Regions from separate parts of the Oceanobacter antarcticus genome, predicted to be linked through region 2. Evidence: predicted binding sites of a transcription regulator. Region 2 holds the regulator's gene; the other holds the start of a gene.
The links. The regulator sigma-54, encoded in region 2, starts transcription at its own class of promoters, with help from an activator protein. The targets are predictions, from matches to a motif close to TGGCACNNNNNTTGCTNT.
Positions count from the first base shown of each region.

Region 1: WG929_RS13075 (CmpA/NrtA family ABC transporter substrate-binding protein) is a predicted target of sigma-54. The motif match lies at 4,259-4,276, and genes of this name have one in related genera.

Region 1 is NZ_JBBKTX010000015.1:85,751-91,450, forward strand. It holds gene WG929_RS13060 (YgiQ family radical SAM protein) at 1-1,757, opposite strand, end outside; gene WG929_RS13065 (ANTAR domain-containing response regulator) at 2,167-2,733, shown strand; gene WG929_RS13070 (CmpA/NrtA family ABC transporter substrate-binding protein) at 2,741-3,910, shown strand; gene WG929_RS13075 (CmpA/NrtA family ABC transporter substrate-binding protein) at 4,405-5,700, shown strand, end outside.
Region 2 is NZ_JBBKTX010000007.1:17,570-23,269, reverse strand. It holds gene rapZ (RNase adapter RapZ) at 1-758, opposite strand, end outside; gene ptsN (PTS IIA-like nitrogen regulatory protein PtsN) at 785-1,243, opposite strand; gene hpf (ribosome hibernation-promoting factor, HPF/YfiA family) at 1,247-1,549, opposite strand; gene WG929_RS07015 (RNA polymerase factor sigma-54) at 1,601-3,091, opposite strand; gene lptB (LPS export ABC transporter ATP-binding protein) at 3,221-3,946, opposite strand; gene lptA (lipopolysaccharide transport periplasmic protein LptA) at 3,943-4,479, opposite strand; gene lptC (LPS export ABC transporter periplasmic protein LptC) at 4,469-5,032, opposite strand; gene WG929_RS06995 (KpsF/GutQ family sugar-phosphate isomerase) at 5,032-5,700, opposite strand, start outside.

The DNA.
Region 1 (5,700 bases), on a different contig from region 2:
ATAAAGTACGGCACCAGGTACTGCTCCTTACCCGCTTCCTTCGAAAACTTGTCGAACATACGTTTGAAATTGTCGTAGGTACCCATCCCCGGTTTCATCATTTTATTGAGGACGTTTTTTTCGGTGTGCTCCGGAGCAATTTTTAACAGGCCACCGACATGATGAGTCACCAGTTCGCGGACGTATTCCGGGTCTTCCACAGCGAGGTCGTAACGCAGACCAGAGGCAATGGCAATACGCTTGATCCCCGGCAAGGCACGAGCGGCACGGTACAGTTCGGTGGTCGGTTTATGGCTGGTTTCGAGGTTTTTACAAATTCCCGGATGCACGCATGACAGGCGACGGCAATTTTTCAGAATCGTCTCGCTCTTGCACTTGAGCATGTACATATTAGCGGTTGGGCCACCGAGATCGGAGACGGTGCCGGTAAATCCTGGCACCTTGTCACGGATTTCCTCAATCTCATGAATGATGCTTTCCTGGGAGCGACTCTGAATAATGCGGCCTTCGTGCTCGGTAATAGAGCAGAAAGTGCAGCCACCAAAGCAGCCACGCATGATGTTCACCGAGAAACGGATCATATCATAGGCGGGAATACGCGCTTCACCATACGCCGGGTGAGGAATACGCTGATACGGCAACGCAAAGACAGCATCCATTTCATCGGTTTCCAGCGGGATTGGGGGCGGATTGACCCATACTTCCTGGCTGCCGTGCTTTTGCATCAAGGGGTGAGCGTTGTAGGGGTTGGATTCCTGATGTAACACCCGTGAGGCATGAGCATAAAGAGCACTGTCGTTACGTACCTTGTCGAATGAGGGTAAACGAATATAGGTGCGACTGTTGTCGTGTTCGACCTTGCGCTGCAATGGCATGGGTATAATTTTAATCGGCATGACATCCGCGTCCGCACCGGCCTCAATACCCGCTTCAGCGGCTTGCTGATCCGAGGCACAGCTTTCACTGTTGGCTTCTTTCATTTCGTACGGGTTGGCAATGACGTCGATCTTCCCCGGCCAGTCAATACGGGTAGAGTCGATTTCTGTCCAGCCTTGCGGTGGCGCATCACGCAGAATCGCGGTGCCGCGCAGGTCGATAATATCCTTGATGTCGCGGCCCTCGGCCAGCTTGTGGGTCAGTTCCACCAGCGCTCGTTCGGCGTTGCCGTAAAGCAGAATGTCAGCGCCGGAGTCAATCAGTACCGAGCGCCGCACCTGATCGCTCCAGTAATCATACTGGGCAATACGGCGTAAACTGGCTTCGATACCACCAATAACAATCGGGACGTCTTTGTAAACTTCACGTATTTTCTGGGAATAAACAATCACCGCCCGATCCGGGCGCTTGCCAGGTTCACCGCCGGGGGTATAGGCATCTTCCGAGCGAACCTTGAGGTCGGCGGTATAACGATTGATCAGCGAGTCCATATTGCCCGCCGACACGCCGAAGTAGAAATTCGGCTTGCCCAGTCGGGTAAAGTCGTCCGGATTGTTCCAGTCCGGCTGACATATCATACCAACACGAAAACCCTGGCTTTCCAGCAAGCGCCCAATGACGGCCATACCGAAGCTGGGATGATCCACGTAAGCATCGCCGCACACGACAATAATGTCGCAGCTGTCCCAGCCCAGCTGATCCATTTCCTCTCGCGACGTTGGTAAAAACGGTGCGGTGCCGAAACATTCGGCCCAATAGGGGAAATGCGAAAACAGATGCGGTACCTCGGTGGTGACCGGCTGCTGGTTGGACTGCGACATAAAATTCAAGCTCTTGTATACACGGACTGGCGGACGCCAAAGAGCGGCTATTCTCCCAAAATTCGGGCCAGGACTGAAGAATAACCCAGTTAAATAGTCGGAAATTGACCATAATATCGTCATTAACCCTGTCGACACGAGGCCAGCATGGCAGTGAGGCGGGAAAACATGCCTTATTCCGGCTCCAGCTTGCCTGCTATCCCGTTTTAAAACCCGGCACCGGCAAGGAGATGACATAAATCCGGCATTGGCAGCTGCGTCCATGACAACGGTCAGTCGCTCCCATACGCTGCTGCTATTCTGCCAAAAACTGCTACCATCGCACTCCTAACTTGCCGAGATACAGCTCAACATAATGTCCCACCGTGAATCACAAAAAAGACCGGGGAAAAACACAACACCCCGAATCATGGTTGTCGACGATCAGGCGCCTCGTGCCGCGATCCTGCAGCAGGCCTTGTCGGATGCCGGCTGCGAAGTCGTTGCCTGTCTGGCCAGTGCTCAAGGCCTGATGAAAAAAGTGATGGAACACCAGCCAGACGTCATCATTATCGACATCGAAAGCCCCGACCGAGACATGCTGGAGCACATGACCGTGCTTAACCAACATAACCCCAAACCGGTGATTATGTTCTCCGATGAAGACGACCCCGCCACCATTGAAAAAGCGGTGCGTGCGGGTGTCAGCGCCTACGTAGTCGACGGACTCAATCCTGCCCGCGTCAAGTCGATCATGGATGTCGCTGTCGCCCGCTTCCGGGAGTTTCAGGCATTACGTGGTGAACTGGAAAAAACCAAAAACCAGCTGGCTGACCGACGCTTGCTGGACGAAGCCAAATCCTTGTTGATGAAGCAAAAGAACATGTCGGAAGAAGAGGCGTATCACGCCATGCGCAAAATGGCTATGGATCGTGGCCAACGTATGGTCGATGTCGCCAAAAACATCATTTCGGTGATGAACTTGCTAAACGGTTAACCTGACTATGACAGACACTGATACCCAACTGGAAAAATCCGACCTGATACTGGGCTACATGCCTCTGAGCGACAGCCTGCCCTTGCTGGTTGCCGATACCCAGGGCTATTTTGAGGCCGAGGGCCTTAACGTCGAGCTGCAACAGGAAGTATCCTGGGCCAATATTCGCGACAAGGTACTGGTCGGTCACCTCGATGGTGCCCAGATGCTGGCCCCTATGCTGTTGGCAACCCATCTCGGTCTTGGCGGCCTGAAAAAAGCCATGATGACCCCCTTTGCCTTCGGCCTGAATGGCAACGCCTTTACCATCTCACGATCGTTAGGTAAACAACTGGACGCCAATTCTCCTGAGTATGTTCTAGCCGGTGACGCCGTCGCTGCTGGCAAGGCATTAAAACAGGTTATCAAGACACGGCGTTCTTGCGGCGACCAACCGCTGGTGTTTGCCACCGTTTACCCTTACTCCATTCATAATCTGTTACTGCGTGACTGGCTGGCAGCCTCAGGTGTTGACCCGGATCAGGACGTCACGCTGGTCGTTCTACCACCGTCACAGATGGTAGATCACCTGTCGCTGTCCCACATCGACGGATTTTGTGCCGGTGCGCCCTGGAACTCAGTGGCTATTCAGAAAAATGTCGGTGAATGCCTGCTGACTGGCCCCGACTTATGGCGCAGTGCCCCAGACAAGGTACTCGGCTTGACTCAGGAGTGGGCCAACGCCCATCCCAATACCACTCTGGCGCTGGTACGTGCACTGGACAAGGCGACGGTCTGGCTGGATGAGAATCGCAACGCCGCAGGCACATTACTGGCTGAAACCATTCATGTCCCCCTTGCCGCAGCCCTGCCTGCGCTGGTCGGCGAGTTTGTCTATCGACCTGGTGAAGCCGAACAGCAACAACCGGATATGCTGGTATTCCATCGTTCTTTCGCCAACTATCCATGGCAAGAACATGGCGGCTGGTTCCTGAAACAGATGCAGCGCTGGGGCTGGGTCAGCTCGGCGCTGGACTGCGAAGAAGTAGTAAACCAGTGCTTCCGCACCGATCTGTACCACCAGGCACTGCAACTGCCCGCTCTGCCGGACGGCACCCAACTGTCGCTGGGCCACAGCGAGGAATGGCAACTAGAGGGTGTTGTGATGGCACCCACAGCATTTACCTATCGTCATTGACCAAACAAAACCGCATGCCACTGGTTTGGCATGCGGGTGCTGCCTGGGCCGTATGACACCCCATCAGTAACATCCCATCAGTAACATCCCATCAGTACCCTTGCTTCCCTGACACCTCGTAATCCACTCACTCTCACCCCTCCGTAAAGCCACAACAGACCCTGTAGCCATCGGTCAATAAACGCCCCAAACCGGGGTGGGTTCCAGATTTGTGCTGTCATATTGTGCAGTCACGACGTCATGCCGCTCACGACCCAGGGAAAAGATATCGATTTTAAACCACCCCAATGCCCGTCATTCGGGCTTTCTGGCCCGTTTCGTTCATTTTTCTGGTTTATTAAACACTTTTGGCACAGCGTTTGAATAACAGTCCATACATAAGCCCAACGGCGGGCTTCATTTAAAAACACAGAATTCAAGCAAAGGCGCTACAACGTTAATCGTTGTCGCGCCTTTTTTTTGTTTAAAAACCCGCTCCAGAGAGAGGAAGCATGATGCAAGGAATTAACCAACTGCGCCGGAAATTACTGACCAGCGTCGCCATTCTGGCAACTGGTCTGGTAACAATTAGTGCACCTGCAGCGCTGGCGAAAGAGTACCCTGAAAAAGAAGAACTCAAGTTTGGCTTTATCAAGCTGACGGATATGGCTCCCCTGGCCATTGCGTATGAAAAAGGCTACTTCGAAGACGAAGGTCTGTACGTCACTCTGGAAGCGCAAGCAAACTGGAAAGTACTGTTGGATCGCGTGATTGATGGGCAGCTCGACGGGGCACACATGTTGGCAGGCCAGCCTCTCGGCGCCACCATTGGTTTTGGTACCAAGGCCGACATCATCACCGCTTTCAGCATGGATTTGAATGGTAATGCCATTACCGTTTCCAACGACATCTGGAAGCAAATGAAGCCTTACGTGCCCATGGGTGCCGATGGTAAGCCAGTTCACCCGATCAAGGCAGATGCACTGAAGCCGGTCGTTGATAAATACAAGGCGGAAGGCAAGCCGTTCAACATGGGTATGGTATTCCCGGTATCCACACACAACTATGAGCTGCGTTACTGGCTGGCGGCTGGCGGCATTCACCCTGGCTACTATGCACCAGCCAAAGGCGATACCTCCGGCAAAATCAACGCCGATGCGCTGCTCTCTGTCACCCCGCCACCACAAATGCCATCCACCATGGAAGCTGGCACCATCTATGGTTACTGCGTTGGCGAACCCTGGAACCAGCAAGCCGTATTTAAAGGTATCGGTGTACCGGTTATTACCGACTACGAAATCTGGAAAAACAACCCTGAAAAAGTCTTTGGTGTAAGCCAGCAATGGGCTGAAAAATACCCGATTACCCATAAAGCCGTGGTCAAGGCACTGATCCGTGCAGCAGCCTGGCTGGATGCAGATAACAACGCCAACCGTCCTGAAGCTGTAAAAATTCTCTCCAAATCTGACTATGTCGGCGCCGATTACGACGTTATCGCCAATTCCATGACGGGTACCTTTGAATACGAGAAAGGCGACAAGCGTGACGTGCCTGATTTCAACGTGTTCTTCCGTTACAACGCCACCTACCCGTACTACTCCGATGCTATCTGGTACCTGACCCAAATGCGTCGTTGGGGTCAGATTGCCGACGAGAAGCCAGACAGCTGGTATATGGACGTGGCCAAAAAAGTCTACCGTCCTGACATCTATGCCACAGCTGCCAAAGAGCTGATCAAGGAAGGCAAACTGAAAGCGGCTGACTTCCCTGACTTCGGCAAGGAAGACGGCTTCAAGGCACCACAAACCCAG
Region 2 (5,700 bases):
CCGCCAGTGCAACCAATCGCAACGGTTAAATAGCTGCGGTTATTTTCAGCAAAACGGGGTAGCCAACGCAACAGGTACGCCTGAATATCATTAAATAGTTCGGTGACTTCCTGTTGGCCGGACAAGAACTCGATGATGGCCGGGTCTTGCCCAGTCAGCGGGCGCAATTCATGCTGCCAGTAGGGATTGGGCAGGTTGCGCACATCGAAAACGAAGTCGGCATCCAGGGGAATGCCCTGTTTGAAGCCGAACGACTGGAACAGCACAGCCATGTCTGGAGTGATTTTCTCGGCCACTCGCAGTTTGATCAGGCTCCGCAGCTCATGTACCGACATGCGTGTCGTATCCAGAGTCAGATCCGCGAGGTTGGCGACGGGTTCGAGTAATTCGGTTTCGCGCTCAATGGCTTCCGCCAGGGAGATATTGTCATTGGTGAGCGGGTGCTTGCGCCGGGTTGAACTGAAGCGTTGTAACAGGACTTCTTCGGTGGCATCAAGAAAAACGATATCGACCTGGCGATACTGCTCCGGCAAGCGGGTCAGTACCTGGGTCAGTTGCTCTATGGCATCGGGCAGGTTACGAACGTCAACGCTGACAGCAACGTTGGCGCGTTTTTCCGCACTGTAGGGCAAGCCTGCGAGTGCTGGCAGTAAATCGACCGGTAGATTATCGATGCAATAAAACCCGAGGTCTTCAAGCACCGCCAGTGCGCTGGATTTACCTGAGCCTGAACGGCCACTGATCACAACCAGACGCATGTGCTGTCTCCGTGTTTTGGGCAAGGTCAGTTGTCGGCCAGCGCCCGTTGATACAGTTCCTGGTCGCTGCTCGCACTGCGTAATAGGTGGCGATATTGGCTCTGGCTGAAATTTTCTGCCAGGGTTGCCAGTATTTTCAGGTGGTCGTCTGTTGCTTCTTCAGGCACCAGCAAGGCAAATACAAGATCGACCGGTTGATGGTCTATGGCATCAAAGTCGATGGCCTCACGCAGGTGGAGTAATACCCCAACGGCCTGTTCACATTGTCGTAATCGACAGTGGGGGATAGCGATACCTTCGCCAATGCCGGTACTGCCAAGGCGCTCACGCCCAAGCAGACGTTCAAAAACCTCATCCGATGAGCTGCCATCCACTTCTTCAGCAATCAGCTCTGCCAGAAACTCCAGCAGTTTTTTTTTGCTGGTCATGGCGACATCGGTACGAGTACGTTCAGGCGCAAGAATATCGGCAATCGCTATGCTCATGTGTCAGCCTTGTCCGTGCTGTCGGGCAACCAGTTTTTCTTTGTGTTTCAGCACTTGCCGATCCAGTTTGTCGGCCAGCAAGTCAATGGCAGCGTACATGTCGTCATGGGATGACGTCGCATGAAAATCGGCACCACTGACGTGGAGTGAGGCTTCTGCCAGCTGGCGTCCCTTTTCGAGGGTCAGGGTAACCTGACCGGAGGTAATGGGTTCGGCATGTCGCTCAAGGCGAACCAGTTTTTCCTTGACGTATTCTTCCATGGCTGCGGTAACTTCGACATGGTGTCCACTGATATTGATGCTCATAAACGGCTCCTTATGGCTCGCTTTAAACCGAACAAGGATCGACGGGGTCGATCAAATCAACTGTTTCCGCTCATTCGATGGCGGAATCATCATTGCCTCACGATATTTGGCCACCGTGCGGCGTGCAACCTGAATTCCCTTATCTCCGAGGACGACGGCGATCTTGTTGTCACTCAGTGGCTTGCGCGGGTTTTCTTCGCTAATCAGCTTCTTGATCATGGCGCGAATGGCGGTTGATGAACATTCGCCGCCAGCATCGGTATTGACATGGCTGGAGAAGAAATACTTCAGCTCAAAAATACCACGCGGCGTGTGCATGAATTTTTGTGTCGTTACCCGTGAAATGGTCGACTCGTGCATACCAACGGCATCGGCAATATCATGCAGTACCAGTGGTTTCATAGCTTCTTCGCCCTGCTCAAAAAAGTCGAGCTGATATTCGACAATTTTGGTGGCGACTTTCAGCAGGGTTTCGTTGCGGCTTTGCAGGCTTTTGATAAACCAGCGCGCTTCTTGCAGGTGATCTTTGAGGAAGGCGTTGTCAGCACTGCTGTCCGAGCGGCGCACCAGCGAGGCGTAGTCGGAGTTTACCCGCAGTTTTGGGGCAATATCCGGGTTCAGTTCAACGCGCCATTCATCGCGGATGTTGCGCACGATCACGTCGGGCACAACGTATTCTGACTGTTCGGAGCTGATTCCGGCCCCTGGCTTGGGATTCAGCTCCTTAACCAGACGCAAGACGGCTTTGAGGTCTTCTTCTTTCAGCCGGGTTTTGCGCATCAGCGTGGGGTAGTCTTTACTGCCCAGCAAGGCAATGTAGTCACCGATCACCAGTTTGGCTTCTGCCAGCCAGGGAGTGTCGGCTGGTAGCTGGTTTAACTGCAGGATCAGGCATTCGCGCAGGTCGCGGGCAAAAACACCAGCCGGATCAAACTGTTGCAGACGTTTGAGTACGGCTTGGACTTCGTCTTCCTCAACCCCAAATTCCGGATCCATGGAACCCAGTACGTCGTCTATGGTGGTGTGGAGGTAGCCGTCGTCGTCGACACCGTCAATCAGCATGGTGGCAATCTCGCGATCGACATCACTCATGGGAGTCAGATTCAGTTGCCATTCCAGATGCCCTTGCAGGTCGTCGGAGGTGGCATGACGGGAGTCGTAGTCAAAGTCGTCGTCGCCGACAGAGCCTGAGCCGGAGGAAACGCCAGCGGTAGTCTGGAAAGTATCGTCCCAATTGCTGTCGACCGGCAGGTCATCCGGCATCTTGTCGTCCGACCACTGTTCACCCAGTTCCTGGGCGTCTGTGTCGGTCGCTGTCGCCGTGACGGCGGCTTCTCGTTCCTGATCGCCGTTGTTTTGCTGAGCATCCGTGTAGTCGTCGTGCTCGGACTCTTCGAATTCCAGCATGGGATTGGAATCCAGGGCTTCCTGGATTTCCTGTTGCAGATCAAGGGTAGACAATTGCAGCAGTCGAATTGCCTGTTGCAGCTGGGGGGTCATGGTCAGCTGCTGACCCATTTTTAACTGAAGCGATGCTTTCATACAGCGTTATAGTTCATCGGTTGTCGGCATGGTCTGTGCATTATACGCCAGCCTGTGAGGCTGGGAATGCTTTTCATGGTGTCGAAATGAAACAGCGCCGGGCATCATAGCCCTGTAAGCCAGTAAGAATCAAAGACGGAAGTCCTGACCAAGGTAGATGGCCCGAACCTGTTCGTTGGCGAGTACTTCATCGGCGCTGCCTTCGGCAATAATGTGTCCACCGCCTACGATATAGGCTTTTTCACAAATTGCGAGGGTTTCGCGGACGTTGTGATCGGTAATCAGTACGCCAATGCCGCGCGCCTTGAGCTGGCGAATGATGGCCATAATGTCGGATACGGAAATCGGGTCGACACCGGCAAAGGGTTCATCGAGCAAAATAAATGAGGGTTCGGCGGCCAGTGCCCGGGCAATTTCTACCCGGCGGCGTTCACCGCCGGAGAGTGACATCCCCAGGCTGCTGCGAATGTGCTGGATGTGAAATTCGTCCAGCAGTTGTTCCAGCTGTTGCTGGCGTTGTTGTTTTTGCAGTTCTGTGCGGGTTTCCAGAATGGCCATGATGTTGTCTTCGACGCTGAGCTTGCGGAAGATCGAGGCTTCTTGTGGCAGATAACCAATGCCTTTCTGGGCGCGGCCATGCATGGGCAGGTGACTGATGTCGTCGTCGTCAATTTTGACGCGTCCCTTGTCGGCCTGTACCAGGTTGACAATCATGTAAAAGCAGGTGGTTTTGCCGGCTCCGTTGGGGCCGAGCAGGCCAACAATTTGCCCGCTGCTGACGGCAAGGGATACGTCTTTAACGACCTCTCGGCCGCTGTAGCTTTTGGCCAGATGTTCCGCCCTGAGCGTTTTCATGGTTGTGCTTCCGTGTCGGGCTGGGGCTGGATAATCACCCGGATACGCTGTTTGTCTTCCGACTCAGCCGTGCCATCGGCAGGCGTGTCGGAGCCGCTGGCGGTTACGGTTTCCTGTTCAATGTCGTAGCGAATCAGTTCGCCACTGAAGAGGTTGTTTTCCTGGCGTAATTCGGCATTGCCTTTGAACGCGATTTCCTTGCGGGTGGCGTAAAAATCGATGCGATTGGCGGTTGCCTGAGTGACCGGCTTGTTGTTGCTGACCTGTTGCTGGTAGCGGGCGGGTTGACCTTCGGCGATGGCTTGTTCGAGAATTTTGCCATTCAGGATCAGTACCAGGCGTTCAGATTCGATTTTCAGGGTACCTTGCGTCAGTACCACATCCCCTTCATAAACGACCATGCCGGTTTTGCGATCGAGTTCGGCGCGGTCGGACTGGATAATCATTTCTTGCTGCCAGTCTTCTGGCAAGGCCTCTACCGTGGCAACCAGGGCGCTGGTGAGCAGCAGCAGGGCTGCCAGTTTATTGTACATACCGGGTACTCACGTGTTCTTGAAGGTCGAGGTGTTGACGCTTGATGTCCAGAGTCATGCCTGTTGCATGGGTAATGCTGTTGCCATTTCGAATGGTAACCTGTTTGGTCGTAGAGGCTGTAGCCAATTCCGGTTGGTAGAGCAGTTGGCTGGTTTCAATGCTCAGCGTGTCATTTGTCTGGCCGGTCTCCGCCAGCGAACGTATTTCGACCTGATTGCGTAATTCAACCTGACTGTTGGCATCCTGAATGCGACCGGATTCGGCACTGACGCGCCATGTTTGTTGAGGTGCTGTTTGAGTGATAATAACGGGCTTATCCAGTCGGGTTTCCGAGAACGCCGGAATATGACTGGAACCATCCGCCTGCAGCGTTTGCTGTAGCTGACCAAGGGCGTCGTAGTGGCGATGGCGCAGTTGCTTGCCGTAATAATCCGGCTCAAGACTGACCACCTGGGTTGCAGCAGTGACCAGTTCGGTGGTGTAGCGTTCTACTGCCAGCAAGGTGAGGCCAAAGACCACCGCCAGTACCAGCAGCAGATAGCGCTTGCGCATCAGATGACCCCGGCACGCAGCAAGTCGTGCATGGTAATCACGCCGCAGATGCGGTGGTTTTCAGCCACGACAAGCGCGTTGATTTTACTGTCTTCCATGATTTTCAGCGCTTCTGCGGCCAACATACCGGGTAATATGGTTTTGGCATGGCGCGTCATCAGGTCGGCAATAATGGCGGAATGGATATCAACACCATGGTCGATGGTACGGCGCAGGTCGCCATCGGTGAAAATTCCCACCAGGTCGCCGGAAGCGGTTTGAACCGTGGTCATTCCGAGGCCTTTGGTGGTCATTTCAAGCAACGAACGCGACAAGCTGGATTCTGGCCTGACAGTGGGAATCTCCGGGCCGCTGTGCATGATGTCTTCCACTTTTAGCAGCAGACGCCGCCCGAGGCTGCCGCCTGGATGTGAAAACGCGAAGTCTTCAGCGGTAAATCCGCGTGCTTCCAGCAAGGCGATTGCCAATGCATCTCCCAGTACCAGGGCACTGGTGGTCGAGGAGGTGGGTGCCAGACCCAGCGGACAGGCTTCTAAATCAACACTGGCGTTCAGATGGGCAGCCGAGGCCAGGCCCAGCGTGGAGCGCGGATTGCCGGTGATGCTGATCAAAGGGATCGCCATGCGTTTCAATAACGGCAGCAGGCTGGTCACTTCTGCGGTTTCACC